DNA from 3 places in the Streptomyces sp. NBC_00029 genome. Region 2 is predicted to be linked to each of the others. Evidence: riboswitches for the same ligand, from Rfam matches in the RefSeq annotation. Region 2 holds a riboswitch; each other region holds the start of a gene.

The links. A riboswitch is a leader RNA that binds a small molecule or an ion and turns the genes downstream of it on or off. The one in region 2 is predicted to bind cyclic di-AMP.
Positions count from the first base shown of each region.
Region 1: it holds a riboswitch for cyclic di-AMP, as region 2 does, so the genes downstream of both, OG753_RS18185 (transglycosylase family protein) here and OG753_RS30640 (M23 family metallopeptidase) in region 2, are expected to answer to the same signal.
Region 3: it holds a riboswitch for cyclic di-AMP, as region 2 does, so the genes downstream of both, OG753_RS33750 (LysM peptidoglycan-binding domain-containing M23 family metallopeptidase) here and OG753_RS30640 (M23 family metallopeptidase) in region 2, are expected to answer to the same signal.

Region 1 covers NZ_CP108292.1:3,874,753-3,884,594, reverse strand. Annotated here, with positions in the region: gene OG753_RS18210 (SurA N-terminal domain-containing protein) at 1-167, shown strand, start outside; gene OG753_RS18205 (nucleoside triphosphate pyrophosphohydrolase) at 238-1,260, shown strand; gene OG753_RS18200 (globin domain-containing protein) at 1,288-2,493, opposite strand; gene OG753_RS18195 (cytochrome P450) at 2,615-3,904, shown strand; gene OG753_RS18190 (transglycosylase family protein) at 3,993-5,003, shown strand; cyclic di-AMP (ydaO/yuaA leader) riboswitch at 5,283-5,455, shown strand; gene OG753_RS18185 (transglycosylase family protein) at 5,458-6,171, shown strand; gene eno (phosphopyruvate hydratase) at 6,463-7,743, shown strand; gene OG753_RS18175 (septum formation initiator family protein) at 7,843-8,331, shown strand; gene OG753_RS18170 (DUF501 domain-containing protein) at 8,388-8,939, shown strand; gene OG753_RS18165 (exopolyphosphatase) at 8,936-9,842, shown strand, end outside.
Region 2 covers NZ_CP108292.1:6,550,938-6,560,779, forward strand. Annotated here, with positions in the region: gene OG753_RS30620 (restriction endonuclease) at 1-733, opposite strand, end outside; gene OG753_RS30625 (DNA topoisomerase IV subunit A) at 833-3,289, opposite strand; gene OG753_RS30630 (M16 family metallopeptidase) at 3,559-4,911, shown strand; gene OG753_RS30635 (pitrilysin family protein) at 4,932-6,299, shown strand; cyclic di-AMP (ydaO/yuaA leader) riboswitch at 6,517-6,676, shown strand; gene OG753_RS30640 (M23 family metallopeptidase) at 6,689-7,492, shown strand; gene OG753_RS30645 (GntR family transcriptional regulator) at 7,677-8,354, shown strand; gene OG753_RS30650 (HPr family phosphocarrier protein) at 8,648-8,929, opposite strand; gene OG753_RS30655 (GNAT family N-acetyltransferase) at 9,114-9,842, shown strand, end outside.
Region 3 covers NZ_CP108292.1:7,287,364-7,297,205, forward strand. Annotated here, with positions in the region: gene OG753_RS33720 (polyprenyl synthetase family protein) at 1-651, shown strand, start outside; gene shc (squalene--hopene cyclase) at 958-2,988, shown strand; gene OG753_RS33730 (1-hydroxy-2-methyl-2-butenyl 4-diphosphate reductase) at 2,988-3,656, shown strand; gene hpnH (adenosyl-hopene transferase HpnH) at 3,662-4,693, shown strand; gene OG753_RS33740 (aspartate aminotransferase family protein) at 4,690-6,108, shown strand; gene OG753_RS33745 (tyrosine-protein phosphatase) at 6,157-6,948, opposite strand; cyclic di-AMP (ydaO/yuaA leader) riboswitch at 7,241-7,437, shown strand; gene OG753_RS33750 (LysM peptidoglycan-binding domain-containing M23 family metallopeptidase) at 7,442-8,401, shown strand; gene OG753_RS33755 (SGNH/GDSL hydrolase family protein) at 8,565-9,350, shown strand; gene OG753_RS33760 (MBL fold metallo-hydrolase) at 9,448-9,842, shown strand, end outside.

The DNA of each region.
Region 1 (9,842 bases), 2.7 Mb from region 2:
GAGCGGGGAAGCTGGAGGAGCCCGCCCGGGCCGCCGTGAAGGCCCTGCACATCGAGGTGAACCCGCGCTACGGGGCCTGGGACGCCAAGGAGATCAGGCTCGGCGGCGGGGAGACGCCCTGGATCACCCAGCGGACCCGGCCCGAACAGCCCCCTGCCGGAGCCTGAGCACCCGGAAGTCCGCCGGTCCGCCGGTCCCCCGGGCCGTGGGCCGGCGGATCGGAGGTAGGTTCGGAGGGTGACCGACCACTCCGAACCCACCACCGCGGCCGCCGGCGAGCCCACGGGCCGCATCGTCCTGCTGACCACCAGCCACCGGGTCGCCCCCGGCGTACTGTCCTGGCCGGCGTGGCAGACCCTGCACGCCGCGGACCGGGTGCTGTGCGCCGACCCCGGTCACCCGCAGCTGCCGTACCTGGCGGAGGCGGGCGTCGAGGTCGCGTTCGAGAGCCCGGACGCGCACGCGCTGGTCGAGGCCTGCGCGGGCGGCCGTACGGTCGTGGTGCTCCCGGGCGGCGAGGGCGACCAGCGGCTCACCGACGGACTGGCCCGGCTGGCCGGCTCGGGCCGGGTCTCCATGCCCGATCTGGAACTGCTGCCCGGCTCGTACGATCTGCCGGGCGCGCGCCTGCTCGACCTGGTCCAGGTGATGGACCGGGTCCGGCGCGAGTGCCCGTGGACCTCCCGGCAGACCCACCTGGGCCTGGCCAAGTACGCGATCGAGGAGGCGTACGAGCTGGTCGAGGCCATCGAGGACGGGGACCGGGACGAGCTGCGCGAGGAACTCGGCGACGTGCTGCTGCAGGTGGTCTTCCACGCGCGGATCGCCGAGGAGGCCGGCGGGGACGACGAGGACGCGGCCGAGGCCTTCTCCATCGACGACGTGGCCGGCGCCCTCGTCACGAAGCTGATCCACCGGCATCCGCACGTCTTCGGCGACGCGAAGGCCGAGACCCCGGAGGACGTCAAGGCGCACTGGCAGCGCACCAAGGCGGTGGAGAAGCGGCGGGAGTCGGTCACCGACGGGATCCCGGTGGGCCAGCCCGGCCTGGCGCTCGCGGCGAAACTCGCGGGCCGGGCCCGTACGGGCGGCGTGGCCGTGGAGCTGCCCCGCGGCGAGGGCATCGGGTACGAGCTGCTGGCGCTCGCGGCGCGCGCCGAGGCGGAGGGGACCGACCCGGAGACCGCGCTGCGCGCGGCGGCCCGCGCCTACCGGGACGCGATCCGGGCCGCGGAGGGCATCGCCGACCCGGCGCAGTAGCCGCCGGGATGCCCGGAAGGACACCCCCTAGTGCGTCCTCGGGGCGCGGGCCGACGGGTTGTGCCAGTGGGGCGCCGGGGGGTCCAGGAACCATTCGCGGAATCCCAGCGGGCGCTCGGGGTGTCCCTGGCCCCGGGCCGGTACGGAGTCGTGGAAGAGGTGGCCGGGGACGGCGCCCAGCTCCCGGAGGAGGTGGGCGGTCTCGTCGATGAACTGCGGCGGACCGCTGAGGTAGACGTCCTGGTCGGGCCACAGGCCCCGGTTGCCCAGCGCGGTCGCGAGCCGGTCGGTGGCCTGGTTGCGGTGCTGCCCGGGGGCGGGCGCGATGTAGGTGACGGCGAGCCAGCCGCATTCGGCGGCGTACGCGTCGATGAGCGGGCGGTCGTAGAGGTGCGCGCCGTCCCGGGCCACGACGAAGAGCCGTACGTCCTGATCGGGGGGATGCTCCGCGAGATCCTCCAGCATGGCCCGGATCGGCGCCCAGCCCGTGCCGGCGGCGATCAGGCTGGCCGGGCGGTCCCCGCGGCGGAAGGTCAGCTGCCCGCCGGCGGCGCCGAGCCGCAGCACGTCGCCGGGCAGCGTCTCGCGGACGAGGGCGGTGCTCAGCCGCCCGTGGTCGATCCTGCTGACGTGCAGGTCGACGGTGCCGTCGGGGCGGGGGGCGTTGCCGATGGAGTACGTGCGCCAGACCGTCGGGAGGCGTTCGCTGCTCACGCTCGTGTACTGGCCCGGGAGATAGGGGAAGGGCGCGTGCGGCCTCAGTGTCAGGACGCCGATGTCCGGCCCGTACGTGAGGTGGCGCACGACCTCCGCGTCCCACCACGGCGGGTCCTCGCTCGCGTCGGCGCCGGCCGTCATCGCATCGGCCATCACCTGGTACGCCTCGGCCCAGGCCTTCTCGACCGACGGGGTCCAGGCGGCGCCGGAGGTCTCCGCGAGCGCGGCGAGCAGGCTGGCGCCCACGGCGGCGTAGTGCTCGGGGCGGACCAGGAACTTGCGGTGGTCGCGTCCCAGGTCCCGCAGATAGGGGCCGATCGTCTCGTCGTCGAAGTGGGTGATCACGTGGGTGAGCGCGGCGAAGAGCCGGTCCCGCTGGCGCTCCATGTCGTGGAGGGAGTCCGGGAAGAGGGCACGGACTCCGGGGTTGTGCCAGAACAGGTGGGAGTAGAAGAACTTGACGGCGTGCTCGGCCCGTCGCTCCACCACCGCGAAACTGCTCTTCAAGATCCTCACATCCACAAGACCGAAAGTAGGAATGTCACAGAAGGCCACGTCAAGGGATGGACGATCTACGGACAGCCGCGACGAACGACCCATATCGGATGGGAGCTCGGCGCCGGGATACGGTCATCAGGTGCACGAGCAGACCTCCGAAAACCCCGCCGACACCCCTTCCGCCGAGGGCCCCACCCTCTTCGACTGGGAGTTCGCGACCGACCCCTACCCGGCCTACGCCTGGCTGCGCGAGCACTCCCCGGTGCACCGCACGAAGCTGCCCAGCGGGGTCGAGGCCTGGCTCGTCACCCGGTACGCCGACGCCCGCCAGGCCCTCGCCGACCAGCGGCTCAGCAAGAATCCGGCGCACCACGCTGAGCCCGCGCACGCCAAGGGCAAGACCGGGATCCCCGGCGAGCGCAAGGCCGAGCTGATGACGCACCTTCTCAACATCGACCCGCCGGACCACACCCGGCTGCGGCGGCTGGTGTCGAAGGCGTTCACCCCGCGCCGGGTCGCCGAGTTCGCCCCGCGGGTGCAGGCGCTCACCGACCACCTCATCGACGGGTTCGCGCAGAAGGGAGAGGCGGATCTCATTCACGAGTTCGCCTTCCCGCTCCCCATCTACGCCATCTGCGAGATGCTCGGCGTACCGCGCGAGGACCAGGACGACTTCCGCGACTGGGCGGGCATGATGATCCGCCACGGCGGGGGCCCGCGGGGCGGGGTCGCCCGGTCGGTCAAGCAGATGCGGACCTATCTCGGTGAACTCATTCACCGCAAAAGGGATGATCTGGGCGACGACTTGATCTCCGACCTGATCCGGGCGAGCGATCACGGTGACCATCTGACGGAGGGCGAGGCCACCGCCATGGCCTTCATCCTGCTCTTCGCCGGCTTCGAGACCACCGTGAACCTCATCGGCAACGGGGTCCACTCCCTCTTCATGAACCCCGGGCAGCGCGAGCGCCTCCAGCTCTCCCTCGCGGCCGGCGAGAGCGGACTGCTGGCCACCGGGGTCGAGGAACTGCTGCGCTACGACGGTCCCGTGGAGCTGGCCACATGGCGGTTCGCCACCGAGCCGCTGACCCTCGGGGGCATGTCCGTCGAGGTCGGCGACCCGGTCCTGGTCGTCCTCGCCGCCGCCGACCGGGATCCCGAGCGGTTCGCGGACCCGGACACCCTCGACCTCTCACGGAGCGACAACCAGCACCTCGGATACGGTCACGGCATCCACTACTGCGTGGGTGCCCCGCTCGCCCGGCTCGAAGGACAGACTGCGCTCGCGACTTTGCTGACGCGCCTGCCCGATCTGGAGCTCGCCATTCCGCCCCAAGACCTGCGCTGGCGTGGGGGGTTGATCATGCGAGGGCTACGTACTCTTCCCGTTCGGTTTACAGCTCAAAACACTTCAGCGACATCTGATTAAAAGTCAGATCCAGCTTGAACTTGTGACAATCGTTCGAAGGCCGCTAGGTTCTGCCGTTACCCCGCTGTTATGCGAAAGGTGCACCTACATGCGTTCCGGGAACGGCCGCCACAGACGCCCCCGCCAGGTCCCCGCGCTGGTCGTCACAGCCGGAGTCACTGGCTCCGCGCTGGCTCTGCCGCTGCTAGCGGCAACCAGTGCCACCGCCGCCGACACGTCCACATGGGACAAGGTCGCCGAATGCGAGAGCGGTGGCGCCTGGAGCGCCAACTTCGGCAGCGGCGCCTACGGCGGACTCCAGTTCACCCAGGAGGAGTGGCAGAGCGCCGGCGGACTCGACTTCGCCGAGCGCCCCGACCTCGCGAGCCGGTCGCAGCAGATCGCGGTGGCCGAGCGGGTGCTGGGTTCGACGGGCCCGCAGGCCTGGCCGCTGTGCGCGGCCTCGGCCGGACTGGACCGGCAGAGCCCCGCCGCACAGGTGGACCCCGGTCTGCCCGGCGGCAAGGGCCCGCTCGCCCCGGCGCCGGCCCGCCCGGACGACGCGGTTCCGTCCACCAAGGGCGGCAAGCCGTCCACGGACTACGGGTCGCCGACCCCGAGCCCGTCCGACACCCCGTTCCTCATTCCCGACGCCCCGTCCATCGGACTGCCCGTCATGCCCGCGCCGGACGTCCCGACGACGCCTCCCGTCGACCCGACGCTCCCGGGCACCACGCCGGCCCCCGTCGACCCGACGGCCCCGACGCTGCCGGTGGACCCGACCGCGCCCACGACCCCGCCCGTCACGCCCGGACTGCCCCCGGTCTCCCCGACGGACCCTGCGGCTCCCGGGGCTCCGGAGACGCCCGAGACCCTGGGTGCCACTCCGGGCGTGGGCAACGGCAAGCACCGCGGTGCGCCTGCACCCGAGTCGGCGGGCCCCTCTGACGTCTCGTCGAACCCCACGTACACGGTCCAGGCGGGCGACAGCCTGGCGACCATCGCGGTTGCCAAGGGCGTAAAGGGCGGCTGGAACGGTCTCTACGAGGCCAACGAGCAGGTCATCGGTGAGGACGCCAACCTGATCAAGCCCGGCCAGAACCTGGATCTAACCACGTAATAAGGACAGTTCAGTTATCCGGAAAGGGTCGAATGTCGGTTTTCGTCAAGTGAGACATGCGTCTCTTCCGGTCAACTGGCGTGTCTCTCCGCGGGGCTTCCGCAAACACCGCCCTCACCTGCGCAAACACCTCTGCGGGGAGCGCAAGTAGGGGCCGTTTCTCCCCGATGTTCCTCGTTGAACATCGGGGAGAGACCTGTCTACCTTCTGAATCGCTCGCCACCGCGAGCTCCTTCGACCGCATCGCCGAATCCTGCCGGCGGACGGGGGGAACAGTCGTCGCGTCAAGCGCCGAAGGCAGGAGCGGGGGAACCAAGGTAGGTGCCGGGAGCGGCCGTTGAGAGACGGTCACGCCACCGGCTAGGGGTTAAGACGTGCGCTAGGTCGCACGGCCGGGCAACTCACTCGCCCGAACCCGACAGCTCACCTCGTAGGCGTCGGTGAGGAGAACTCCATGCTGCTTTCCGGCAAGGGCAAGCACCGTCGCGGTACCGCCATCGAGCGGTCCGTCCGCATCGTCACGCTCGCCGGTGTCGCCGGTGTGGCCGTGGCCGCCCCGCTGATGGCCGCGGGCACCGCCAGTGCCGCCACCACGTCCGAGTGGGACAAGGTCGCGCAGTGCGAGTCCGGTGGCAACTGGGCCATCAACACGGGCAACGGCTACTACGGCGGCCTGCAGTTCTCGTCCTCCACGTGGGCCGGCCACGGCGGCAAGGCGTACGCCCCGCAGGCCAACCAGGCCACCAAGGCGCAGCAGATAGCCGTCGCGGAGAAGGTCCTCAAGAACCAGGGCAAGGGCGCCTGGCCGCACTGCGGCAAGGGCCTGTCGAACGCCGCCAACAACGGTGGCGGCACCGGCACCCCGGCGTCGAACAAGCCGCAGACGAAGCCGCAGCCGAAGCCGAAGACCGAGAAGAAGACCGAGACCAAGGCCGCGCCGAAGACCGAGCGCGCCGAGGCTCCGGTCACCCGCTCCGAGCGCACCGAGGCTCCGGCCGCGCCGAAGACCGGCAACGGCTCGTACGAGGTCAAGCCGGGCGACACCCTGGGCACCATCGCCGAGACCAACGGCGTCAAGGGCGGCTGGGAGAAGCTCTTCGAGCTGAACAAGGACATCGTCTCGGACGCCGACCTGATCTTCCCGGGTCAGAAGCTCAAGCTCAGCTGAACATTGCGGCAAAAGCCGCAAAACCCTGTGCAGGACGTCCTCTGACTGTGTGCAGGATGCCCACCGCCCGGCGCATGCTCCACGCGCCGGGCGGTGCTGTTCCCGGCCTCCGTGGGCCGATGATCAAGGGGCTATGTCCCGGAAGAGGGGTATTCGGTCCCTTTTTCGTCCCAGGGTCCGGGCGGTCGGCCGGTCGAGTGCCCGGAGCCGGTTAGGCTCTAGGCGGCAAGGCCATCCCACGGCCTGACACGCCACCGCACACCCAGCGTCACATCCCAGAAGGAGATGCTCGTGCCGTCCATCGACGTCGTCGTAGCCCGGGAAATCCTGGACTCCCGAGGCAACCCCACGGTCGAGGTCGAGGTGGGCCTCGACGATGGCAGCACCGGCCGTGCTGCAGTTCCGTCCGGCGCCTCCACCGGTGCATTCGAGGCCATCGAGCTCCGTGACGGTGACCCCGACCGTTACTTCGGCAAGGGTGTCGAGAAGGCCGTCCTCGCCGTCATCGAGCAGATCGGCCCGGAGCTCGTCGGCTACGACGCCACCGAGCAGCGTCTGATCGACCAGGCCATGTTCGACCTGGACGCCACCGACAACAAGGGCTCGCTCGGCGCCAACGCCATCCTCGGCGTGTCCCTGGCCGTCGCGCACGCCGCGTCCGAGGCCTCGGACCTTCCGCTCTTCCGCTACCTCGGCGGTCCGAACGCGCACCTGCTGCCCGTTCCGATGATGAACATCCTCAACGGTGGGTCGCACGCCGACTCCAACGTGGACATCCAGGAGTTCATGATCGCCCCCATCGGCGCGGAGTCCTTCTCCGAGGCGCTGCGTTGGGGTGCCGAGGTCTACCACACCCTCAAGAAGGTCCTGCACACCAAGGGCCTCTCCACCGGCCTGGGTGACGAGGGCGGCTTCGCCCCGAACCTGGAGTCGAACCGCGCCGCGCTCGACCTCATCATCGAGGCCATCAAGCAGGCCGGCTACACCCCGGGCACGGACATCGCGCTCGCGCTCGACGTCGCCGCGTCCGAGTTCTACAAGGACGGCCAGTACGAGTTCGAGGGCAAGTCCCGCTCGGCCGCCGAGATGACCGACTACTACGCCGAGCTCGTCGAGGCGTACCCGCTCGTCTCCATCGAGGACCCGCTGTTCGAGGACGACTGGGACGGCTGGAAGACCATCACCGACCGCCTCGGCGCGAAGGTCCAGATCGTCGGTGACGACCTGTTCGTCACCAACCCGGAGCGTCTGGCCCGCGGTATCGAGGAGGGCTCCGCGAACGCCCTGCTCGTGAAGGTGAACCAGATCGGTTCGCTGACCGAGACCCTGGACGCCGTCGAGATGGCCCAGCGCAACGGCTTCAAGTGCATGATGTCCCACCGCTCCGGTGAGACCGAGGACGTCACCATCGCCGACCTCGCCGTCGCCGTGAACTGCGGTCAGATCAAGACCGGCGCCCCGGCCCGCTCGGACCGCGTCGCCAAGTACAACCAGCTGCTGCGCATCGAGGAGATCCTCGACGACGCCGCGGTGTACGCGGGCCGCTCCGCCTTCCCGCGCTTCAAGGGCTAATCACCCCCCTGAGGGGCTGGCCTCCGTACGTCCCCGCACTCGGTCCCGTACCGTGTGCGGGGACGTATTGCGTAGTGCGTACCTAGGGGAGGCGGACCAATGGCCGGGAACCGGGATCGGTTCTCCACCTTCTCCACCGCGACCAGGCTCAAGCAGCTCGGTGAGCGGACCGCCGCCCACGTCTACCGGTCGCAGTCGCGGCGTCAGGTCCGCCGCAGCCGGCTCACCGGCCGTGCCGCGCTCCTGGTGCTCGTCCTCTGTACGCTGGTCGTCGCCCTCGCGTATCCGATGCGTCAGTACGTGTCCCAGCGCTCGGAGATCGCGGAGCAGCAGCGGGCCGCCGCGACCGCGCGGGAGCGCCTGGAGCGGCTCCGCGACGAGAAGGCCCGCTGGCAGGACGACGCCTACGCGGAGCAGCAGGCGCGCAAGCACCTGCACTTCCTGCGCCCGGGGGAGATCGGCTACATCATGAGCGACCCCGGGGCCCAGCCCCCACAGCCGAACCGGACCGGCCAGGCCGGCTCCGACCGGCCCTGGTACTCCAACGTCTGGGACGGCGTCGACAAGGCCGACCGCCCCGGCGACTGACCCGTACCGCCGTACCGCAGCACCCATCCACGAGAACGAAGAGACTTCCTCCAGGCATGCAGACGCCCCCGCCCCAGACCGACCGGACCGAGCCGACCGACGCGGACATCGAGGCGTTCGAGCAGCAGCTCGGCCGCCCGCCGCGCGGACTGCGCGCCATCGCGCACCGCTGCCCCTGCGGGCAGCCGGACGTGGTGGAGACCGCCCCGCGGCTCCCCGACGGCACCCCCTTCCCGACGCTGTACTACCTGACGTGCCCGCGCGCGGCCTCCGCGATCGGCACGCTGGAGGCCAACGGCGTGATGAAGGAGATGCAGGCCCGGCTCGCCGAGGACAAGGAACTGGCCGCCGCCTACCAGGCCGCGCACGAGGACTACATCGAGCGGCGCGACGCCATCGAGGTGCTCCAGGGCTTCCCGAGCGCCGGCGGCATGCCGGACCGGGTCAAGTGCCTGCACGTGCTGGTCGGCCACTCCCTGGCCGCCGGCCCCGGGGTGAACCCGTTCGGCGACGAGGCCCTCGCCATGCTGCCCGAGTGGTGGGCCAAGGGCGCCTGCGTCGTGCCGTGCGGTGAGAAGAAGACGGACGACGGGGAGTCGCGGGCGTGACCCGGGTCGCCGCCGTCGACTGCGGCACGAACTCCATCCGGCTGCTCGTGGCGGACTGCGACCCGGCCACCGGCGAGCTGGTCGAGCTGGACCGCCGGATGACCGTCGTCCGGCTCGGCCAGGGCGTGGACCGGACCGGCCGCCTGGCCCCGGAGGCCCTGGAGCGCACCTTCGCCGCCTGCCGCGAGTACGCGGGGGTCATCAAGGAGTTCGGCGCGGAGCGCGTGCGCTTCGTGGCGACCTCCGCCTCCCGGGACGCCGAGAACCGGGCGGACTTCGTCCGGGGCGTCCTGGACATCCTGGGCGTCGAGCCCGAGGTGATCTCCGGTGACCAGGAGGCGGAGTTCTCCTTCACGGGTGCCACCAAGGAGCTCACGGCCCACGAGCACCTGGAGCGGCCGTTCCTGGTGGTGGACATCGGCGGTGGCTCCACCGAGTTCGTGGTCGGCGAGGAGCACGTCCGGGCGGCCCGTTCCGTGGACATCGGCTGCGTCCGGATGACCGAGCGGCACCTGGTGGTGGACGGGGTCGTCACGGACCCGCCGACCGCGGAGCAGGTCGCCGCGATCCGGGCGGACATCGAGGCGGCGCTGGACCTGGCCGCCGAGAGCGTCCCGCTGTCCGAGGCGCGCACCCTGGTGGGCCTGGCCGGCTCGGTGACCACGGTCGCCGGGATCGCGCTGGGGCTGCCGGAGTACCGCTCGTCGGCCATCCACCACTCCCGGATCTCCTACGAGCAGGTCCGCGGGATCAGTGAGCGGATGCTGACGCAGACGCACGCCGAGCGCGCGGCGATCCCGGTGATGCATCCGGGCCGGGTGGACGTGATCGGCGCGGGCGCGCTGGTGCTGTTGGCGATCATGGAACGTATCGGCGCTTCCGAGGTTGTCGTGTCGGAGCACG
Region 2 (9,842 bases):
CCCGGGCCTCCGGCACCACCGCGTACCCGGGCAGCTCCCAGTCCAGCACCAGCTGGCGCGCGGCCGGGTCGTAGGCGGCCGTCACCTGCCTCGGCAGCGCCTCGGGCCAGGCCGTGGAGGCGTACAGGGCGGCCGAGAAGTACTCCACCGCCGCCTCGGCGTCGCCCGCGCGCAGGGCGTCGGCCAGCTCGGTGAGCCCGCTGTTGTGTTCCCGTACCCCGGCGAGCTGCTCCGCCGCCCACCGGTCGTACTGCTGCCGGTACGCGGCCAGTTGCTGCTGGCGCTGCGCCTCCGCCGCGTTCGCGGCCTGCCAGGCCTGGGTGTACCGGGCGTGCGCCTCGCGCTCCGCCTGCGCCCGGTGGCCCGAGCCGAGCGTCCAGCCGCTGCTCTGCCGCTGGAAGTCCTCGATGCGGGGCATCGGCACCGGCTGGGCCAGAGCGCCGGGGTTGAAGGGTTCCAGCCGGTCGGGCCGGGCCAGGTCGGACATCCGGAACGCCGGCGCCCGGCACCCGGCGGCCAACAGGCCCTTGAGGGCGGCGACCTCGGCGTCGAACTGCGCGGTGCGCCGCAGGGCCTCGGCCTCGCGGTACTGCCGGTGGCTGCGGGTCGCGTCCCGTTCGTAGGCCCGCTGCCGGCGCTCGGCATCCCGCTGCTGGACCAGCTGCGTCTGTTGCTGACGGCGCTGCGCCTCCGCCCAGTTCCCGATCAGTCCGCTGCCCGCTCGACGGCTCATCAGCTGCGTTCTCCCCCCACCACGTCCAAGGGGAAAACACTAGTCGGCATTCGGGTGGTACGTCCCCCCGGTCGCGCCACCCGAATGCCCTCGTACGGACTACAGCGCGGCTCCCGCCAGCGCCGCGACCACGGCCGGCAGCGCCGTTCCCGAGCCGTCCCGGCGCGGGTCCACGGCCGGCAGGCCGGCCGGAGTGCCGTTCGCCGACGCCGCACGGACGGGGGAACCGCCCGCCCAGGCCAGGACCAGCACGTCCTCGCCCTTCAGGAACCGCTGGCAGCGCACGCCACCCGTGGCCCGGCCCTTGCGCGGGTACTGGTCGAAGGGGGTCAGCTTCCCGGACGTCACCGAGTCGTCCAGGGTGCCGTGCGAGCCCGCCACCGTGAAGACCACGGCGTCCCGCGCCGGGTCCACGGCCGAGAAGTGGATCACCTTGGCGCTGCCGGCGAGCTTGATGCCCGCCATACCGCCCGCGGGGCGGCCCTGCGGGCGGACCTGGCCCGCCGGGTAGCGCAGCAGCTGGGCGTCGTCCGTGATGAAGACCAGGTCCTCCTCGCCCGTGCGCAGCTCGACCGCGCCGACGATCCGGTCACCCTCCTTGAGGGTGATGACCTCCAGCTCGTCCTTGTTCGCCGGGTAGTCCGGCACGACGCGCTTGACCACGCCCTGCTCGGTGCCCAGCGCCAGACCCTGCGAGGACTCGTCCAGCGAGGTCAGGCAGATGACCTTCTCGTCCGCCTCCAGCCCGGAGAGGAACTCCGAGACCGGGGCGCCGCCCGCCAGGTTCGGCGCGGCGTGGGTGTCCGGCAGCTGCGGCAGGTCGATCACCGACAGCCGCAGCAGCCGCCCGTACGAGGTGACCGCGCCGACGTCGGCCCGGGCGGTCGCCGCGACCTGCGAGACGATCAGGTCGTGCTTGGCGCGGGCGCCGCCCTCCTCCTCCGGCAGTGCGTCGCCGTTCGCCGTACGCGCCAGCAGGCCCGTCGAGGACAGCAGCACGCGGCACGGGTCGTCCGCGACCTCCAGCGGAACCGCCGCCACCGCGGTGCCCGCGGACTCCAGCAGCACGGTCCGGCGCTCGGTGCCGAACTTCTTCGCGACCGCCGCCAGTTCCGCGGAGACCAGCTTGCGCAGCTCGCTGTCCGACTCCAGGATCCCGGTCAGCTCGTCGATCTCGCCGGTCAGCCGGTCGCGCTCGGACTCCAGCTCGATCCGGTCGAACCGGGTGAGCCGGCGCAGCGGGGTGTCCAGGATGTACTGGGTCTGGATCTCGCTCAGCGAGAACCGCTCCATCAGCCGGGACTTGGCCTGCGCGGAGTTGTCGCTGTCCCGGATGAGCCGGATGACCTCGTCGATGTCGAGGAGCGCCACCAGCAGGCCCTCGACGAGGTGCAGCCGGTCGCGGCGCTTGGTGCGGCGGAACTCGCTGCGACGCCGTACGACCTCGAAGCGGTGGTCGAGATAGACCTCCAGCAGCTCCTTGAGGCCCAGCGTCAGGGGCTGCCCGTCCACCAGCGCCACGTTGTTGATGCCGAAGGACTCCTCCATCGGCGTCAGCTTGTAGAGCTGCTCCAGCACGGCCTCCGGGTGGAAGCCGTTCTTGATCTCGATGACCAGGCGCAGGCCGTGCGAGCGGTCGGTGAGGTCCTTGACGTCGGCGATGCCCTGGAGCTTCTTCGAGCCGACCAGGTCCTTGATCTTCGCGATGACCTTCTCGGGGCCGACCGTGAAGGGCAGTTCCGTGACGACCAGGCCCTTGCGGCGCGCCGTCACGTCCTCCACGGCCACGGTCGCGCGGATCTTGAACGTGCCGCGGCCGTTCTCGTAGGCGTCCTTGATGCCCGAGAGGCCGACGATCCGGCCGCCCGTGGGCAGGTCGGGACCCGGCACGAAGCGCATCAGCGCCTCCAGGTCCGCCTGCGGGTGGCGGATCAGGTGGCGGGCGGCCGCGATGACCTCGCCGAGGTTGTGCGGGGGCATGTTGGTGGCCATGCCGACCGCGATCCCGGACGCGCCGTTGACCAGCAGGTTCGGGTACGCGGCCGGGAGGGCGACCGGCTCCCGCTCCTGGCCGTCGTAGTTCGCGGTGAAGTCGACCGTGTCCTCGTCGATCGACTCGGTCATGAGCGACGTGGCGTCGGCCATCTTGCACTCGGTGTAACGCATCGCGGCCGGCGGGTCGTCGTTGCCGAGCGATCCGAAGTTGCCGTGGCCGTCGACCAGCGGCAGCCGCATGGAGAAGGGCTGGGCCATGCGCACGAGGGCGTCGTAGATGGACGCGTCACCGTGCGGGTGGAGCTTGCCCATGACCTCGCCGACGACACGGGCGCACTTCACGTAGCCGCGGTCGGGGCGCAGGCCCATCTCGTTCATCTGGTACACGATGCGCCGGTGCACCGGCTTCATGCCGTCCCGGGCGTCGGGCAGGGCGCGGGAGTAGATCACCGAGTACGCGTACTCGAGGAAGGAGCCCTGCATTTCGTCGACGACGTCGATGTCGAGGATCTTCTCCTCGAAATCCTCCGGCGGCGGGGTCTTCGTGCTGCGGCGGGCCATCGCTGCGCGGCTCCTTAACCAAAAATGGGGTGTGCTGGGTGGCTGGGTCTGGCGGTCTCGTCGTGGTCCGGCGGTCCGGGGGTGTCCGGCGAGGGTACGACGCGGACCATTGTGGCCCGACGCACCGACAACGCCGACTCCGACCCCGGGGGTCCCCCGGACGGAGTGCGGGGGAGTGACCCGGGAACTTATCCGGCGGTCGACGCGCTTGCATACAGTGGCAGGTCGATAAGAAATCTCTGCATCGCGATCGAAGGGACCACATGCCCATGGGTCACACGGCCACAGCCCAGGCCGGCTCCGGCGGCCTGACAGCGACCGAGCACCGGCTGGCCAACGGCCTGCGCGTGGTGCTGTCCGAAGACCACTTGACCCCGGTCGCCGCGGTCTGCCTCTGGTACGACGTCGGCTCCCGCCACGAAGTCAAGGGGCGTACCGGCCTGGCTCACCTCTTCGAGCACCTGATGTTCCAGGGCTCGGCGAGCGTACCGGGCAACGGGCACTTCGAACTGGTCCAGGGCGCCGGCGGTTCGCTCAACGGCACCACCAGCTTCGAGCGCACCAACTACTTCGAGACGATGCCGACCCACCAGCTGGAGCTCGCGCTCTGGCTGGAAGCGGACCGGATGGGGTCCCTGCTGGCCGCCCTGGACGACGAGTCCATGGAGAACCAGCGGGACGTCGTCAAGAACGAGCGCCGCCAGCGCTACGACAACGTGCCCTACGGCACTGCGTTCGAGCGGCTCACGGCCCTGGCCTACCCCGAGGGCCACCCGTACCACCACACCCCGATCGGCTCGATGGCCGACCTGGACGCGGCCTCCCTGGAGGACGCGCGCACCTTCTTCCGTACGTACTACGCGCCCAACAACGCGGTGCTCTCGGTCGTCGGGGACATCGACCCCGAGCAGACCCTCGCCTGGGTGGAGAAGTACTTCGGCACCATCCCCGCGCACGACGGCAAGCAGCCGCCCCGCGACGGCTCGCTGCCCGACACCATCGGGAAGCAGCTGCGCGAGGAGATCGTCGAGGAGGTCCCGGCGCGTGCGCTGATGGCCGCCTACCGGCTGCCGCACGACGGCACCCGCGAGTGCGACGCCGCCGACGTGGCGCTGACCATCCTGGGCGGCGGCGAGTCCTCGCTGCTGCACAACCGGCTGGTGCGCCGTGACCAGACGGCCGTCGCCGCCGGCTTCGGCATGCTGCGCCTGGCCGGGGCGCCGTCCCTGGGCTGGCTGGACGTCAAGACCTCCAGCGGGGTCGAGATCCCCACGATCGAGGCGGCCGTCGACGAGGAGCTCGCGCGGTTCGCCGCCGAGGGCCCGACGGCCGAGGAGATGGAGCGCGCCCAGGCGCAGCTGGAGCGGGAGTGGCTCGACCGGCTGAGCACGGTGGCCGGACGCGCCGACGAACTGTGCCGCTTCGCGGTGCTGTTCGGCGACCCGCAGCTGGCGCTGACCGCCGTCCAGCGGGTGCTGGACATCACCGCCGAGGAGGTGCAGGCCGTGGCCGCGGCCCGCCTGCGCCCGGACAACCGCGCGGTGCTCGTGTACGAGCCGATCGCGGCCGACGAGTCCGACCAGCACGACGAGTCCGACGAGAACGAGGGGGCGGAGCAGTGAGCGACACCGCAGCCGTCACGATGACCTTCCACCCGCAGCCGCAGGCCGGCGAACCGCAGCCGTGGGCCTTCCCGGCCCCCGACCGCGGGCAGCTGCCCAACGGGCTGACCCTGCTGCGCTGCCACCGGCCGGGACAGCAGGTCGTCGCGGTCGAGGTCAACCTCGCCGCCCCGCTCGACGCCGAGCCCGAGGGCCTGGACGGCGTGGCGACCATCATGGCGAGGGCGCTCTCCGAGGGCACCGACAAGCACTCGGCCGAGGAGTTCTCGGCCGAGCTGGAGCGGTGCGGCGCCACCCTCGACGCGCACGCCGACCACCCCGGCATCCGGGTCTCGCTGGAGGTTCCGGCCTCCCGGCTACCCAAGGCGCTCGGCCTGCTCGCGGAGGCGCTGCGTGCCCCCGCCTTCGCCGACGCAGAGGTGGACCGGCTGGTGCGCAACCGGCTCGACGAGATCCCCCACGAGCTGGCCAATCCGCAGCGCCGCGCCGCCAAGCAGCTCTCCAAGGAGCTCTTCCCGGCCACCTTGCGGATGTCCCGGCCGCGCCAGGGCACCGAGGAGACGGTCGCGCGGATCGACTCCGCCGCCGTGCGCGCCTTCTACGAGGCCCACGTACGCCCCGCGACGGCCACCGCGGTGGTCGTCGGCGACCTGACCGGCATCGACCTGGACGCCGTGCTGGCGGACACCCTGGGCACCTGGACGGGCAACACCGCCGCGGCCCGCCCGGTGCCGCCGGTGACCGCGGACGACACCGGCCGCGTGGTCATCGTGGACCGGCCCGGAGCGGTCCAGACGCAGCTGCTGATCGGCCGGATCGGGTCGGACCGCCACGACCGGGTGTGGGCGGCCCAGGTGCTGGGCACCTACTGCCTGGGCGGCACCCTCACCTCGCGCCTGGACAAGGTGCTGCGCGAGGAGAAGGGGTACACCTACGGCGTGCGCGCCTTCGGCCAGGTGCTGCGCTCCACCGCGGACGGCAAGGGCGCCTCGATGCTCGCCATCAGCGGCTCGGTGGACACCCCGAACACCGGCCCGGCGCTCGAGGACCTCTGGAAGGTGCTGCGTACCCTCGCGGAGGGCGGTCTGACCGACGCCGAACGCGATGTCGCCGTACAGAACTTGGTGGGCGTGGCCCCGCTGAAGTTCGAGACGGCGGCCTCGGTCGCGGGCACTCTCGCCGACCAGGTCGAGCAGGAACTGCCGGACGACTACCAGGCGCAGTTGTACGCCCAGCTCGCCGAAACCGGCACCGTGGAGGCCACTTCCGCGGTCGTGAAGGCCTTCCCGGCGGACCGGCTGGTCACCGTTCTGGTGGGCGACGCCTCGCTGATCGAGGAGCCCGTCCGGGCCCTCGGGATCGGTGCGGTGACGGTCGTCTCCAACTGACGCCCAGGTGACGGTCCTTTGAGGGCCGGCTGAAGGATTCGGCAAGGGGTTCTGGTGACTTGTTCACCAGAACCCCTTTTGTCCGTTTAGTGGTGAGGTTGCTTGTATGCGGTGTGGCGTACGCAACAAAAAGCCGTGTCTGTTTGGCGATTGACTGATGATCCGCCTAGCGTCGGCCGTGCTGTCCGTCAGTTGTGCCCGCCGCACCCGCGGCACCGGACAGTGATCGCCGAGTCCCCGTCAGGCGCGAGCCTGGGGAGCCGGGGACCCACATGTGTCCCTGGGGTGAATCGGACCCCCTCGCAAGAGGAGATCCGTAGGAGACCTTCCTGCTCCGAACCCGTCAGCTAACCCGGTAGGCGAGAAGGAAGGAAAGGATCAAACCCTTCATGGCGTTTGGCAGTCGTCCCGCTGGCTCCGGTAAGCACCGTGGTTCCAGCCGTCTGAGCCGCAAGACCGCCGGTTACGCCGGTATCGCCGCGATCGCCACCACGGGTGTCGTCGGCTCCCTCGCCGCCCCGGCCTTCGCCGCGGACAACCACAGCAGCAACATCGGCCAGGACAACGGCCTGAACGCGGTGGTCGTCGCCGAGGACCTCGCGGGCGACATTTCCGACCAGGCCGACTCCCAGCGCCGCGCCGCCGAGCACGACGCCGCGAAGGCGCAGGCCGAGGCCGACGCGAAGCAGCGGGCCGCGGAGGCCAAGCGCCTCGCCGAGGCCAAGGCGAAGGCCGAGCGCGAAGCCGCCGAGCGTGCGGCCCGCGAGGAGGAGCGCAAGCGCCTCAACACCTTCGTCGCCCCGCTCTCCGACTCGTACGTCAGCACGCAGTACCACGCGGGCGGCGGCATGTGGTCCTCCGGCAGCCACACGGGCATCGACTTCCACGCTTCCTCCGGCACCTCGGTGCACGCGGTGGGCGTGGGCACGGTCGTCGAGGCCGGCTGGGGCGGCGCGTACGGCAACAACGTCGTCATCAAGCACAACGACGGCACGTTCACGCAGTACGGCCACCTGTCCTCGCTGAGCGTCTCCGTCGGCCAGCAGGTCACCCCGGGCCAGCAGATCGGTCTGTCGGGCTCCACCGGCAACTCCAGCGGCCCGCACCTGCACTTCGAGGCCCGCACCGGCTCGCAGTACGGCTCGGACATCGACCCGATCGCGTACCTGCGCTCGCACGGCGTCAGCCTCTGACCCGGCCCCGCACCGCTTCACCGAAGACCCCGGCTCCCCGAGCCGGGGTCTTTGTGTTGCGCCCTTGTGCAAATGTTTCGTATTTCCGGCCGCTCTCGGAAATTATCGTGTGTTGCAATAGAGTCGCAGCACGCGCTTGGGCGTGCAATGAGGCTGGCAGTCGGAAATAGGCGGAGGTCCTGTCTTGCGTATTCCTGCGCACGCGGTATGCACAGCAATCCGCGACGACATCGTCTCCGGGGTGTTCGAGCCGGGCGGCCGGCTGACCGAGGAGGTGCTGGCCCGCCGGTACGGGGTCTCGCGCGTCCCGGTCCGCGAGGCCCTGCGGACCCTGGAGTCGGAAGGGTTCGTGACCACGCGGCGCCACGCGGGGGCCTGCGTGGCCGAGCCGACCGAGCAGGAGGCCGCGGACCTGCTGGAGGTGCGGATGCTCCTGGAGCCGCTGGCCGCCGCCAGAGCCGCCCGGCGGCGCACAGACGCGCACCTCAAGGTGCTGCGGGGGCTGGTCAGGCTGGGGCAGGAGCGGGCCAGGCGGGGCCAGGGGGAGGATCTGCGGTCCCTGGGCGGCTGGTTCCACGAGACGCTCGCACAGGCCTCCGGCAGCCCCGGCCTGATCGCGATGCTCACGCAGATGCGGCACAAGATCGCCTGGATGTACGTGGTGGAGGCGCCGGCCCGGCCCGTGGAGTCCTGGGCGGAGCACGGCGCGATCGTGGACGCGGTGGCGCGCGGCGATGCCGAACGGGCGCGAGCGCTGACCGTGCTCCATGCCGACCGGGCGGCGGGGGCGCACCGGCCGAGGCTCCGCCCGGCGGTGAGGACTTCGCAACCTGTCGTAAACATGTCGAGCGGCCGGCATTAACAGCAGCCGTATACAAAGGATGGAATCACGCGAATTCGCTGCGCGGTGGGCGGTCGATTTCCGCCCCGAGGCAATGTGCCGTGCCGAATTCCTGCGGAGCTGAATGCCGGTGCGCCCGGCATTTCGGCGAGACCCTTTCCGTGCCGCCGGGCCGGTTTCTTCCCGTTCCGATTCCGGAGGGGAAGCCGTGCGGGCGGGGCCGTTGCCGGGAGCGGCGGTCAGGGCGCGGGAATGACGAAGCCGCGGTCCCCGTCCGGGGGCCGCGGCTTCGTGGTGGGGTCGAACCCGAAGGGTCAGACGGTCTCGGGGAGCTCCTCGAGACCCTCGGCGACCAGCTTCGCGAGGCGGTCCAGCGCGGCGTCCGCACCCTCGGCCTCGGAGGCGAGGACGATCTCCTCGCCGCCCTGGGCGCCCAGGCCCAGGACCGCCAGCATGGAGGCGGCGTTGACGGGGTCGCCGCCGGACTTCGCGATGGTCACCGGGACGCCGGAAGCGGTCGTCGCACGGACGAAGATCGAGGCGGGACGAGCGTGCAGGCCCTCGGCCCAGCCGACGTTGACGCGGCGCTCTGCCATGGTGATGCCCTTCAGGTTCTTACGGTTGTCTAGACCAGTCTCTCACGACGCCCGGAATGCTCGGACCGACCTTCGGCCTGAATTTTTCGCCGTTCGACCTTCCCCAGCTTGCACTGACTTGTCCCGATATGCATCATGCGCCGCGCGCGCACTGCCGGGCCCGATCCGGCCGTAAGGTAGGCCCATGACCATCGAGTCGGACCCCTCCTACCCGGCCCACTGGGAAGCCGATGTCGTCCTCCGTGACGGCGGCACCGCCCGGATCAGGCCCATCACCACCGAGGACGCGGGCCGGCTCGTCAGCTTCTACGAGCAGGTCTCGGACGAGTCGAAGTACTACCGCTTCTTCGCTCCCTACCCCCGCCTCTCCGACCGCGACGTGCACCGCTTCACGCACCACGACTACGTGGACCGGGTCGGCCTCGCCGCAACCATCGGCGGGGAGTTCATCGCCACCGTCCGCTACGACCGCATCGACGCCGACGGCCGGCCCGCCTCCGCACCCGCCGACGAGGCCGAGGTCGCCTTCCTCGTCCAGGACGCCCACCAGGGCCGCGGGGTCGCCTCCACCCTCCTCGAACACATCGGGGCGGTGGCCCGGGAACGCGGCATCCGGCGGTTCGCCGCCGAGGTGCTGCCCGCCAACACCAAGATGATCAAGGTGTTCACGGACGCCGGCTACCAGCAGAAGCGCAGCTTCGAGGACGGCTCCGTCCACCTCACCCTCGACCTCGAACCCACCGCCGAGTCCCTCGCCGTGCAGCGCGCCCGCGAACAGCGCGCCGAGGCCCGCTCCGTGCAGCGGCTGCTGGCCCCCGGCTCGGTGGCCGTGGTCGGAGTCAGCCGTTCCGGCGCGGGCGTGGGCGCGGCCGCACTGCGGAACCTGCGCGACAGCGGCTTCCACGGCCACCTC
Region 3 (9,842 bases), 740 kb from region 2:
GCCAACGAGGTCCTGCTGGAGCTCGGCACCGTGGAGGCGGGCCGCGCGACCCGCAGGCTGACCACCGCCAGCCGCAAGCTCATCGACGGCCAGGCGCAGGACATCTCCTACGAGCACCGCGAGCGCGTCAGCGTCGAGGAATGCCTGGAGATGGAGGGCAACAAGACCGGCGCGCTGCTCGCCTGCGCGGTCTCCATCGGCGCGGTGCTCGGCGGCGCGGACGACCGTACTGCCGACAAGCTGGAGGAGTACGGCTACCACCTGGGCCTCGCGTTCCAGGCCGTCGACGACCTGCTCGGCATCTGGGGCGACCCGGAGGCGACCGGCAAGCAGACCTGGAGCGACCTGCGCCAGCGCAAGAAGTCCCTGCCGGTGGTCGCGGCCCTCGCGGCCGGCGGCGAAGCCTCCGAGCAGCTCGCCGAACTGCTCGCCGCCGACGCCAAGAGCAGCGACTTCGAGAACTTCTCGGAGGAGGAGTTCGCGGCCCGAGCGGCCCTCATCGAGGCGGCCGGCGGCCGCCAGTGGACCGCCGACGAGGCACGCCGCCAGCACGCCGTCGCGATCCGGGCCCTGGACGACGTCGACATGCCGCAGCGCGTGCGCGACCAGCTCGTGGCCCTCGCGGACTTCGTCGTCGTGCGCAAGAGGTGATCGCCACCCGACAGCGGATATGAATCGCGAGTCGCCGGCCGGCGCCGCCACCTGAGCGTGGCGCGCACCGGCCGACGGCAGACCCCAGCACAGCAGAGGACACTGTTCTAAGGGGAAGCCATGACAGCGACGACCGACGGCAGCGCCGAGGGCGCTGGCGCTGGCAGCGAATCCACCCCGGGCGCTCTGCCGCCCGGACCCGCGGGCCGCACCGCCGGCCTGGCCGCCGAACCGGGGCCCCCGGCCCCGCCCGTGCCGGCCCGGCCCGGCCGGAGCGGCCCGCGCGCCGAGCACGGCCCGCCGGGCATGCCCGCGCTCATCGGCCGGCCGCCCCGCCCCGGGCCGGGGCGGGACACGGCGCGCGACACCGTACGGGGCACGGTGCGGCCCACCGACGACCTGCCCCGCCGCCCGGACGGCGCCCGGCCGGCCGTGTACGAGGCCGCCGCGCGCGCCACCCGGAACCTGCTGGAACGCCAGGACCCCGAGGGCTGGTGGAAGGGCGACCTGGAGACCAACGTCACCATGGACGCGGAGGACCTGCTGCTGCGGCAGTTCCTCGGCATCCGGGACGAGGCCACCACCCGCGCCTCCGCTCTCTTCATCCGCGGCGAGCAGCGGGAGGACGGCACCTGGGCCACCTTCCACGGCGGCCCGTCCGACCTGTCCGCCACGATCGAGGCCTACGTCGCGCTGCGCCTCGCCGGGGACGCGCCGGACGCCCCGCACATGACCCGCGCCTCGGCCTGGATCCGGGCCCACGGCGGGATCGCCGCCGCCCGCGTCTTCACCCGCATCTGGCTGGCCCTCTTCGGCTGGTGGAACTGGGAACACCTGCCCGAACTCCCGCCCGAGCTGGTCTTCCTGCCGCCCTGGGTGCCCCTGAACATCTACGACTTCGGCTGCTGGGCCCGCCAGACCATCGTCCCGCTCACGGTGGTCTCCGCGCTGCGCCCGGTCCGCCCGGCCCCCTTCGCCCTGGACGAGCTCCACGCCGACGCGCGGGTGCCCAACCCCGCCAGAAGACTCGCCCCGCTGACCAGCTGGGACGGCGCCTTCCAGCGCATGGACAAGGCCCTGCACGTCTACCGGCGGTTCGCCCCGCGCAGGCTGCGCAGGGCCGCGATGGCCACCGCCGGCCGCTGGATCATCGAACGCCAGGAGAACGACGGCTGCTGGGGCGGGATCCAGCCGCCCGCCGTGTACTCGATCATCGCCCTGCACCTGCTCGGCTACGACCTGCGGCATCCGGTGATGCGCGCCGGGCTGGAGTCCCTGGACCGGTTCGCGGTGTGGCGCGAGGACGGCGCCCGGATGATCGAGGCCTGCCAGTCCCCGGTGTGGGACACCTGCCTCGCCGCGATCGCCCTGGCGGACGCGGGCCTGCGCCCCGACCACCCCGCCCTGGTCAAGGCCGCCGACTGGATGCTCGGCGAGGAGATCGTCCGCAGCGGTGACTGGGCGGTGCGCCGCCCCGGACTCGCCCCCGGCGGCTGGGCGTTCGAGTTCCACAACGACACCTACCCCGACATCGACGACACCGCCGAGGTGGTCCTCGCCCTGCGCCGGATCAAGCACCCGGAGCCGGCCCGTGTCGAGGCGGCGATCGCCCGCGGGGTGTCCTGGAACCTCGGCATGCAGTCGAGGAACGGGGCGTGGGGCGCCTTCGACGCCGACAACACCAGCCCCTACCCGAACAAGCTGCCCTTCTGCGACTTCGGCGAGGTCATCGACCCGCCCTCGGCCGACGTCACCGCCCACGTGGTGGAGATGCTCGCCTTCGAGGGCCGGGCGGGGGACGCCCGCACCCGGCGCGGCATCGCCTGGCTGCTCGCCGAACAGGAGGCGGCCGGCGGCTGGTTCGGCCGCTGGGGCACCAACTACGTCTACGGCACCGGATCGGTGGTCCCGGCCCTGACCGCCGCGGGCCTCGCCCCGGGGCATCCCGCGATCCGGCGGGCCGTGCGCTGGCTGGAGTCCGTACAGAACGAGGACGGCGGATGGGGCGAGGACCAGCGCTCCTACAAGGACCCGTCCTGGGCCGGGAAGGGCGCCTCCACCGCCTCGCAGACGGCGTGGGCGCTGATGGCCCTGCTGTCGGCCGGCGAGCGCGACGGCAAGGCCGTCGAGCGGGGCATCGCCCACCTGGTGGAGACCCAGAGGGAGGACGGCACCTGGGACGAGCCGTACTTCACCGGCACCGGCTTCCCCTGGGACTTCTCCATCAACTACCACCTCTACCGGCAGGTGTTCCCGCTCACGGCGCTCGGCCGCTACCTGTACGGGGAACCGTTCGCCCCGGCCGGGGTGCACCCGGCCGCCGCCGGGGAGGTGTGATGTCCGCCGCGGGCGGGGACCGGGCCGCGGGCGGCCCCGGCCCGCTCCTGGTGGCCTGCGCGCTGCGCATCGAGCAGGTCGCGCTGCGCAGCGCGACCCGCGGCCCGGACCGCGGCCGGAGCGGCGGGCACACCCTGCTGCGCACCGGGATGGGCCCGCGCGCGGCCGGGCGGGCCGTCGACCGGGCACTGGAGCGGCCGGGAATGGACCGGGCCGCCGTCCTCGCGACCGGGTTCTGCGCCGGTCTGGTACCCGGCATGCACCCCGGTGACCTCGTCGTCGCCGAGGAGACCCGGGACCCGCAGGGAACCGTCACCTGCACCGGCAGCGCCCTGCTCGCAGAGGCACTGGCCCGGGCCGCTCCGGGCCGGACCGTGCACACCGGCGCGCTGACCGGATCCGACCACGTCGTCCGCGGCCAGGAGCGCGCACAGCTGCGCGCCACCGGCGCCATCGCGGTCGACATGGAGTCCGCGGCCACCCTGTGGACCGCCACCCGGGGCGGCGGCCGTCCGGTTGCGGCCGTCCGGGTGATCGTGGACGCTCCGGAGCACGAGCTCGTCCGTATCGGCACGGTTCGCGGGGGAATATCGGCCTTCCGTGTCCTGCGTGCCGTACTGCCCGCGTTTCATGAATGGCACCGTTCGTTGCTGCTCCCCAGGAGGTGAGCCAGATGGCCATGCCGCTGCGCCAGTCCATCAGGGTCGGGACGTATCTTCTCGAACAAAAGCTCCGCAAGCGCGAGAAGTTCCCCCTGATCGTCGAACTGGAACCGCTCTACGCCTGCAACCTGGCCTGTGAGGGGTGCGGGAAGATCCAGCACCCGGCCGGGGTCCTCAAGCAGCGCATGCCGGTCGCTCAGGCGGTCGGCGCCGTGCTGGAGTCCGGTGCTCCCATGGTGTCCATCGCGGGCGGCGAGCCCTTGATGCACCCGCAGATCCACGAGATCGTCCGTCAGTTGGTGGCGCGCCGGAAGTACGTGTTCCTGTGCACCAACGCGATGCTGCTGCGCAAGAAGATCGAGAAGTTCACGCCTTCCCCGTATTTCGCCTTCGCCGTACACATCGACGGCCTGCGCGAGCGCCACGACGAGTCGGTGGCCAAGGAGGGCGTCTTCGACGAGGCGGTCGCGGCCATCAAGGAGGCGAAGCGGCGCGGATTCCGCGTGACCACCAACTCCACCTTCTTCAACACCGACACCCCGCAGACGATCATCGAGGTGCTCAACTACCTCAATGACGACCTCCGGGTCGACGAGATGATGATCTCGCCCGCCTACGCCTACGAAAAGGCGCCCGACCAGGAGCACTTCCTGGGAGTGGAACAGACCCGAGAACTCTTCAGGAAGGCCTTCGCGGGCGGCAACCGGCGCCGCTGGCGGCTCAACCACTCCCCGCTCTTCCTGGACTTCCTGGAAGGAAAGGTCGATTTCCCCTGCACGGCCTGGGCCATTCCGAATTACTCCCTCTTCGGCTGGCAGCGACCCTGCTATCTGATGAGCGACGGCTACGTACCGACGTACCGCGAGCTCATCAACGACACCGACTGGGACAAGTACGGCCGCGGGAAGGACCCGCGCTGCGCGAACTGCATGGCGCACTGCGGCTACGAGCCCACCGCCGTCCTCGCCACCATGGGCTCCCTCAAGGAATCCCTGCGCGCGGCCCGGGAGACGATCGCCAGCAACCGGGACAAGTCGGCATGAACGCGCGGCCACGGGAGGAGGAGGGCGGCCGGGGCAAGGGCTTCGACCTCGGCGCCCTGCTGGCCGAGCGCGGCGCGGAACGGTACGAGCTGCACGCCCGGCACCTCAACCACCAGCTGCCCCGGATGCTGCACACCATCGGCTTCGACAAGGTCTACGAGCGGGCCGAGGGAGCGCACTTCTGGGACGCCGAGGGCAACGACTACCTCGACATGCTGGCCGGGTTCGGAGTGATGGGTCTGGGCCGGCACCACCCGGTCGTCCGCCGGGCCCTGCACGACGTCCTGGACGCCCAGCTCGCCGACCTCACCCGCTTCGACTGCCAGCCGCTGCCCGGGCTGCTGGCCGAGAAGCTGCTCTCGTACAGCCCCCACCTGGACCGGGTCTTCTTCGGCAACAGCGGCACCGAGGCGGTGGAGACGGCCCTGAAGTTCGCCCGGTACGCCACCGGGCGCCCCAGGATCCTCTACTGCGACCACGCCTTCCACGGGCTCACGACGGGCTCCCTCTCGGTCAACGGGGAGGGCGGCTTCCGGGACGGCTTCGCACCACTGCTCCCCGACACGAGGATCACGCTCGGGGACCTCGCGGCCCTGGAGCGGGAGCTGAAGCGCGGGGACGTCGCCGCACTGATCGTCGAGCCGGTCCAGGGCAAGGGGGTGCTGGCCGCCCCGCCCGGCTTCCTCCTCGCGGCGCAGGAGATGCTGCACCGGCGCGGGGCGCTGCTGATCGCGGACGAGGTGCAGACCGGCCTCGGGCGCACCGGGGACTTCTACGCGTACCAGCACGAGCCGGGCGTGGAACCGGATCTGGTGTGCGTGGCGAAGGCGCTCTCGGGCGGGTACGTCCCGGTCGGCGCGACCCTGGGCAAGGACTGGATCTTCAAGAAGGTCTACTCGTCCATGGACCGGGTGCTCGTGCACTCCGCGAGCTTCGGTTCCAACGCCCAGGCCATGGCGGCGGGCCTCGCGGTCCTGTCCGTCATGGAGGACGAGGAGGTCGTGGCGAACGCCCGGGTCATGGGCGACCTGCTGCGCGGGCGCCTCGCCGCTCTGGTGGACGAGTACGAGCTGCTGCACGAGGTGCGGGGGCGCGGGCTGATGATCGGCATCGAGTTCGGCCGGCCCTCCTCGCTGGGCCTGCGCAGCCGGTGGACGATGTTGCAGGCGGCCCGCAAGGGGCTCTTCGCGCAGATGGTCGTGGTGCCCCTGCTGCAGAAGCACCGGATCCTCACCCAGGTCTCCGGGGACCACCTGGAGGTGATCAAGCTGATCCCGCCGCTGATCGTGGACGAGGGGGACGTGGACCGGTTCGTCGGGGCCTTCCGCGAGGTCATGGACGAGGCGCACGGCGGATCCGGGCTGATCTGGGACTTCGGCAGGACGCTGGTCAAGCAGGCCGTCGCCGCGCGCTGACGGCCCGCCGACCTCGGGGGCGGGGCTCGGGAACCGGGCCCCGCCGCGTCAGACCAGGAGCCGGTCCCGCAGCCGGCCGAGGGTCTCGGGCCGCAGCCCGAGGCCCTCCGCCAGGTAGGGGTCCACCCCGCCCCAGACCTCGTCGATGGTGTCGAAGGCGGCCAGCAGGTATTCGGCGCGGGCGTCGAAGAGCGGCTGGAGCAGCTCCATGACCTCGGGGGAACGGGCCTCGGGCGACTCGTCGCTGCGGCGCACGCGGTAGCGGCGGTGCGGGGCGTTCGACTCCAGGTAGTCCGCCACGATCGCCTCACGCTCGACGCCCACGGCGAGCAGGGTGACGGCGATCGACAGGCCGGCCCGGTCCTTGCCGGCCGCGCAGTGCATGAGGGCGGGGACGCTGTCCTCGGCGAGGGCGTGCACGACCCGGCTGTGCTCGGCGGTGCGCTGCCGGATGATCCCGCGGTACGAGTTCGACATGCGGGCCGCCGCCTTGCCGTCGCCGAGGATCTCGCGCAGCTGGACGAGGTCGCCGTCGCGGACCAGCCGCCAGAACTCCCGTCCGTCGGCCGGGTCCGAGAGCGGGATGTTGAGGTTCCGGACGCCGGGCAGCTCGACGTCCGGCCCCTCCAGCGCGTGGTCGGCGCCGTTGCGGAAGTCGAAGATGGTGTGGAGGCCGAGCGAGGCGAGGAATTCTGCATCGCTTTCGGTGGCATGTGCGAGATGTCCGCTTCGGAACAGTCGTCCCGTACTGACCGTTCGTCCGTCAGAAGTCGGCAATCCGCCCACATCGCGGAAATTGCGCACTCCGGTCAGCTCCGGCTCCTGTATCTGCTGGGTCAAAGCAACTCCTCCGCCACGTCGTGGGGCCTCTGTCCGAATTACACTGTTTGGCGCCAACTTGCCATATCGGGAGGCGAGATCGGGCGCGTCCCCGTGAGCCAGATCATACGGTGACCGTGAGTGCCTGATCGCTAAAGGCGAATGGCCCAGTCGGGGCGGCTGTTGGCCGTGCGGAATGGACGGAGGGTGACGGTAATTCCTTCGGTCCCTCATGTCTGTGATTCCGTCAGGGAATTCGCGGCTTGTTACCCGTGGCCGCAAGGGATTACCTTCGCGATCGATCCGGGTGGACCGCCAAATCCTGCCGCCTCCCGGAAACCGCACCCGACCTATTCGCGCGGCAGGAGCGGGGGAACCAGGTAAGCCGCCGTACCGGAGATCTTTTCGCCGGGACGGCTCGGGGTGAAGCCGTTCATGTCCAGTACATGCACGGCCGGACATCTCCAGTCCGAACCCGACAGCTCACCTCGCAGGCGCCGGAGAGGAATTCGTCATGCCTGCAAAGGGTAAGCACCGCCGTCCCAAGTCCCTTTCCCTTTCGCGCGGTTTCGCCGTCGCGGGAACCGGGGGTGCGGCCCTCGCGCTGCCGCTGATCGGAGCCGCCGGCGCCCACGCCGCCGGTGCCCCGGCCGCCGCGACCGCGGTCGCCCCCGCGGTGGCCCCGCAGGCCCCGGCCGCTCTGCAGGCGGCTCCCGTCGCCGCCACCGCGGCCGCGCCGACCGTCTACACGGTCGTGCCGGGCGACTACCTCTCCAAGATCGCCGTTGAGCGCCACCTTTCCGGCGGCTGGGAGCAGCTGTACGCCGACAACCGCGAGGCCGTCGGCAGCAACCCGTCGCTGATCCACCCCGGCCTGAAGCTGACCCTCGGTGGTCCGGGCGGGGCGAAGCCGGCCGAGGCCGCTCCCGAGGCCGAGGCGAAGCCGGCCGCGGAGCCCGCGCCGGAGTCCGCCGCGAAGTCCGCCCCCTCCGTGCGCAAGCAGGCCGGGAAGGCCGCCCCGGCGCAGCAGGAAGCCGCCGCCGAGGCGCCCGCCGCTCCGCAGTCGGCCGCCGGCTTCGTCGCCCCGGTCGGCGGCGGGATCTCCACCCAGTACAAGGTCGCGGGCGCCATGTGGTCCTCCGGCTACCACACCGGCGTGGACTTCATCGCCTCCATGGGCACCAGCGTCAGGGCCGTCGGCGCGGGCACCGTGGTCTCCGCCGGCTGGAGCGGCTCGTACGGCAACGAGGTCGTCATCCAGCACGCGGACGGCAAGTACTCGCAGTACGCCCACCTGTCCCAGCTCTCGGTCTCCTCCGGTCAGAGCGTGACCGCCGGCCAGTCCATCGGACTCTCCGGCTCCACCGGCAACTCGACCGGCCCGCACCTCCACTTCGAGATCCGTACGACCCCGTCCTACGGCTCGGACCTGGACCCGATCGCGTACCTCCGCTCGAAGGGCGCGAGCCTCTGACGGCACCCGCCGTCGGACCACCGACACACGTGAGGCCGGGACCCGAGGGGGGTCCCGGCCTCACGTGTACTTATTCCTTATCCCCCACGTGGTACAGATCACGGTCCGTCAACCCCTCATTACGTTGGCGTAGGTTGGTTACGGGAGTGAAGTATGGGTTCCCGTGGCAGCGACGACGACCAAACTCAAGACCATCGGCTCGTACGCGGCGATCGGGGACAGCTTCACCGAAGGCGTGGGGGACCCGGGACCCGGGGATTCCTATCTCGGCTGGGCGGACCGGCTCGCCGTGCTCCTGGCCGATCAGCGCGACGAGCACGACTTCCGGTATGCGAATCTGGCGGTGCGGGGGAAGCTCCTGGACCAGATCGTGGCCGACCAGCTCCCGAGAGCCAAGGACCTCGCGCCGGACCTCGTGACCTTCTGCGCGGGCGGCAACGACATCATCCGGCCCGGCACCGACCCGGACGACGTGGCGGAGCGGTTCGAGGCGGCCGTGGCCGACCTCACCGGGTCCGTCGGCCTTGTCATGATCACCACGGGCTTCGACACCCGGGGCGTACCGGTGCTCAAGCACCTCCGCGGCAAGGTCGCGACCTACAGTGCACACGTCCGCGCCATCGCCGACCGCTACGAGTGCCCGGTGCTCGACCTCTGGTCGCTGAAGTCCGTACAGGACCGGCGGGCCTGGGACACGGACCGGCTGCACCTCTCTCCCGAGGGCCACACGCGGGTCGCGCTGCGCGCCGCGCAGGTGCTCGGACTGGACGTACCGGCCGACCCCGACCAGCCGTGGCCCCCGGAGCGGCCGCGCGGCTCGGTGGACGTGACCCGGGACAACATCCAGTGGGCCCGCGAACACCTCGCCCCGTGGATCGGGCGGCGGCTGCGCGGGGAGTCCTCCGGGGACCACGTCGAGGCGAAGCGGCCGGACCTGCTGCCGCTGTAGCGGCGCGGGAGCGACAAGCGGAATCCTTCGGGGCCGGTGTGCGTTGGGATGGTCGTAGAGATACGGCCATCCTGACCCCATCCTCCCTGGAGGCGCTTTGACCGGCTCCCGTCCCTTGCGTCCGCGGCTGCGTGCCCTGCGGCCCGAAGCCTTCGGCGCGGACCCGTCCGGCGCCCGGCTCGAGCGGATCCGCCGCTCGCCGAACTTCGCCGACGGAGTCTTCCAGAACCCGGTCGGGGCCCGGAACAGGCCCTCGGGTTCGATGGCGGAGTTCGCCAAGATCTACTTCCACCGGGAGCAGCGGGTCCGCCGCAGCCCCGCCGCGCCGATCCCGGTGCACCCGACGACCCTCGCGGACCTGGCGAAGCCGCCCGCGAGCGGCCTGCGGCTGACCTGGATGGGGCACTCCAGCGTGCTCGCGGAGATCGACGGGCGCCGGGTGCTGTTCGACCCGGTCTGGGGCGAGCGGTGCTCCCCCTTCCCCTTCGCCGG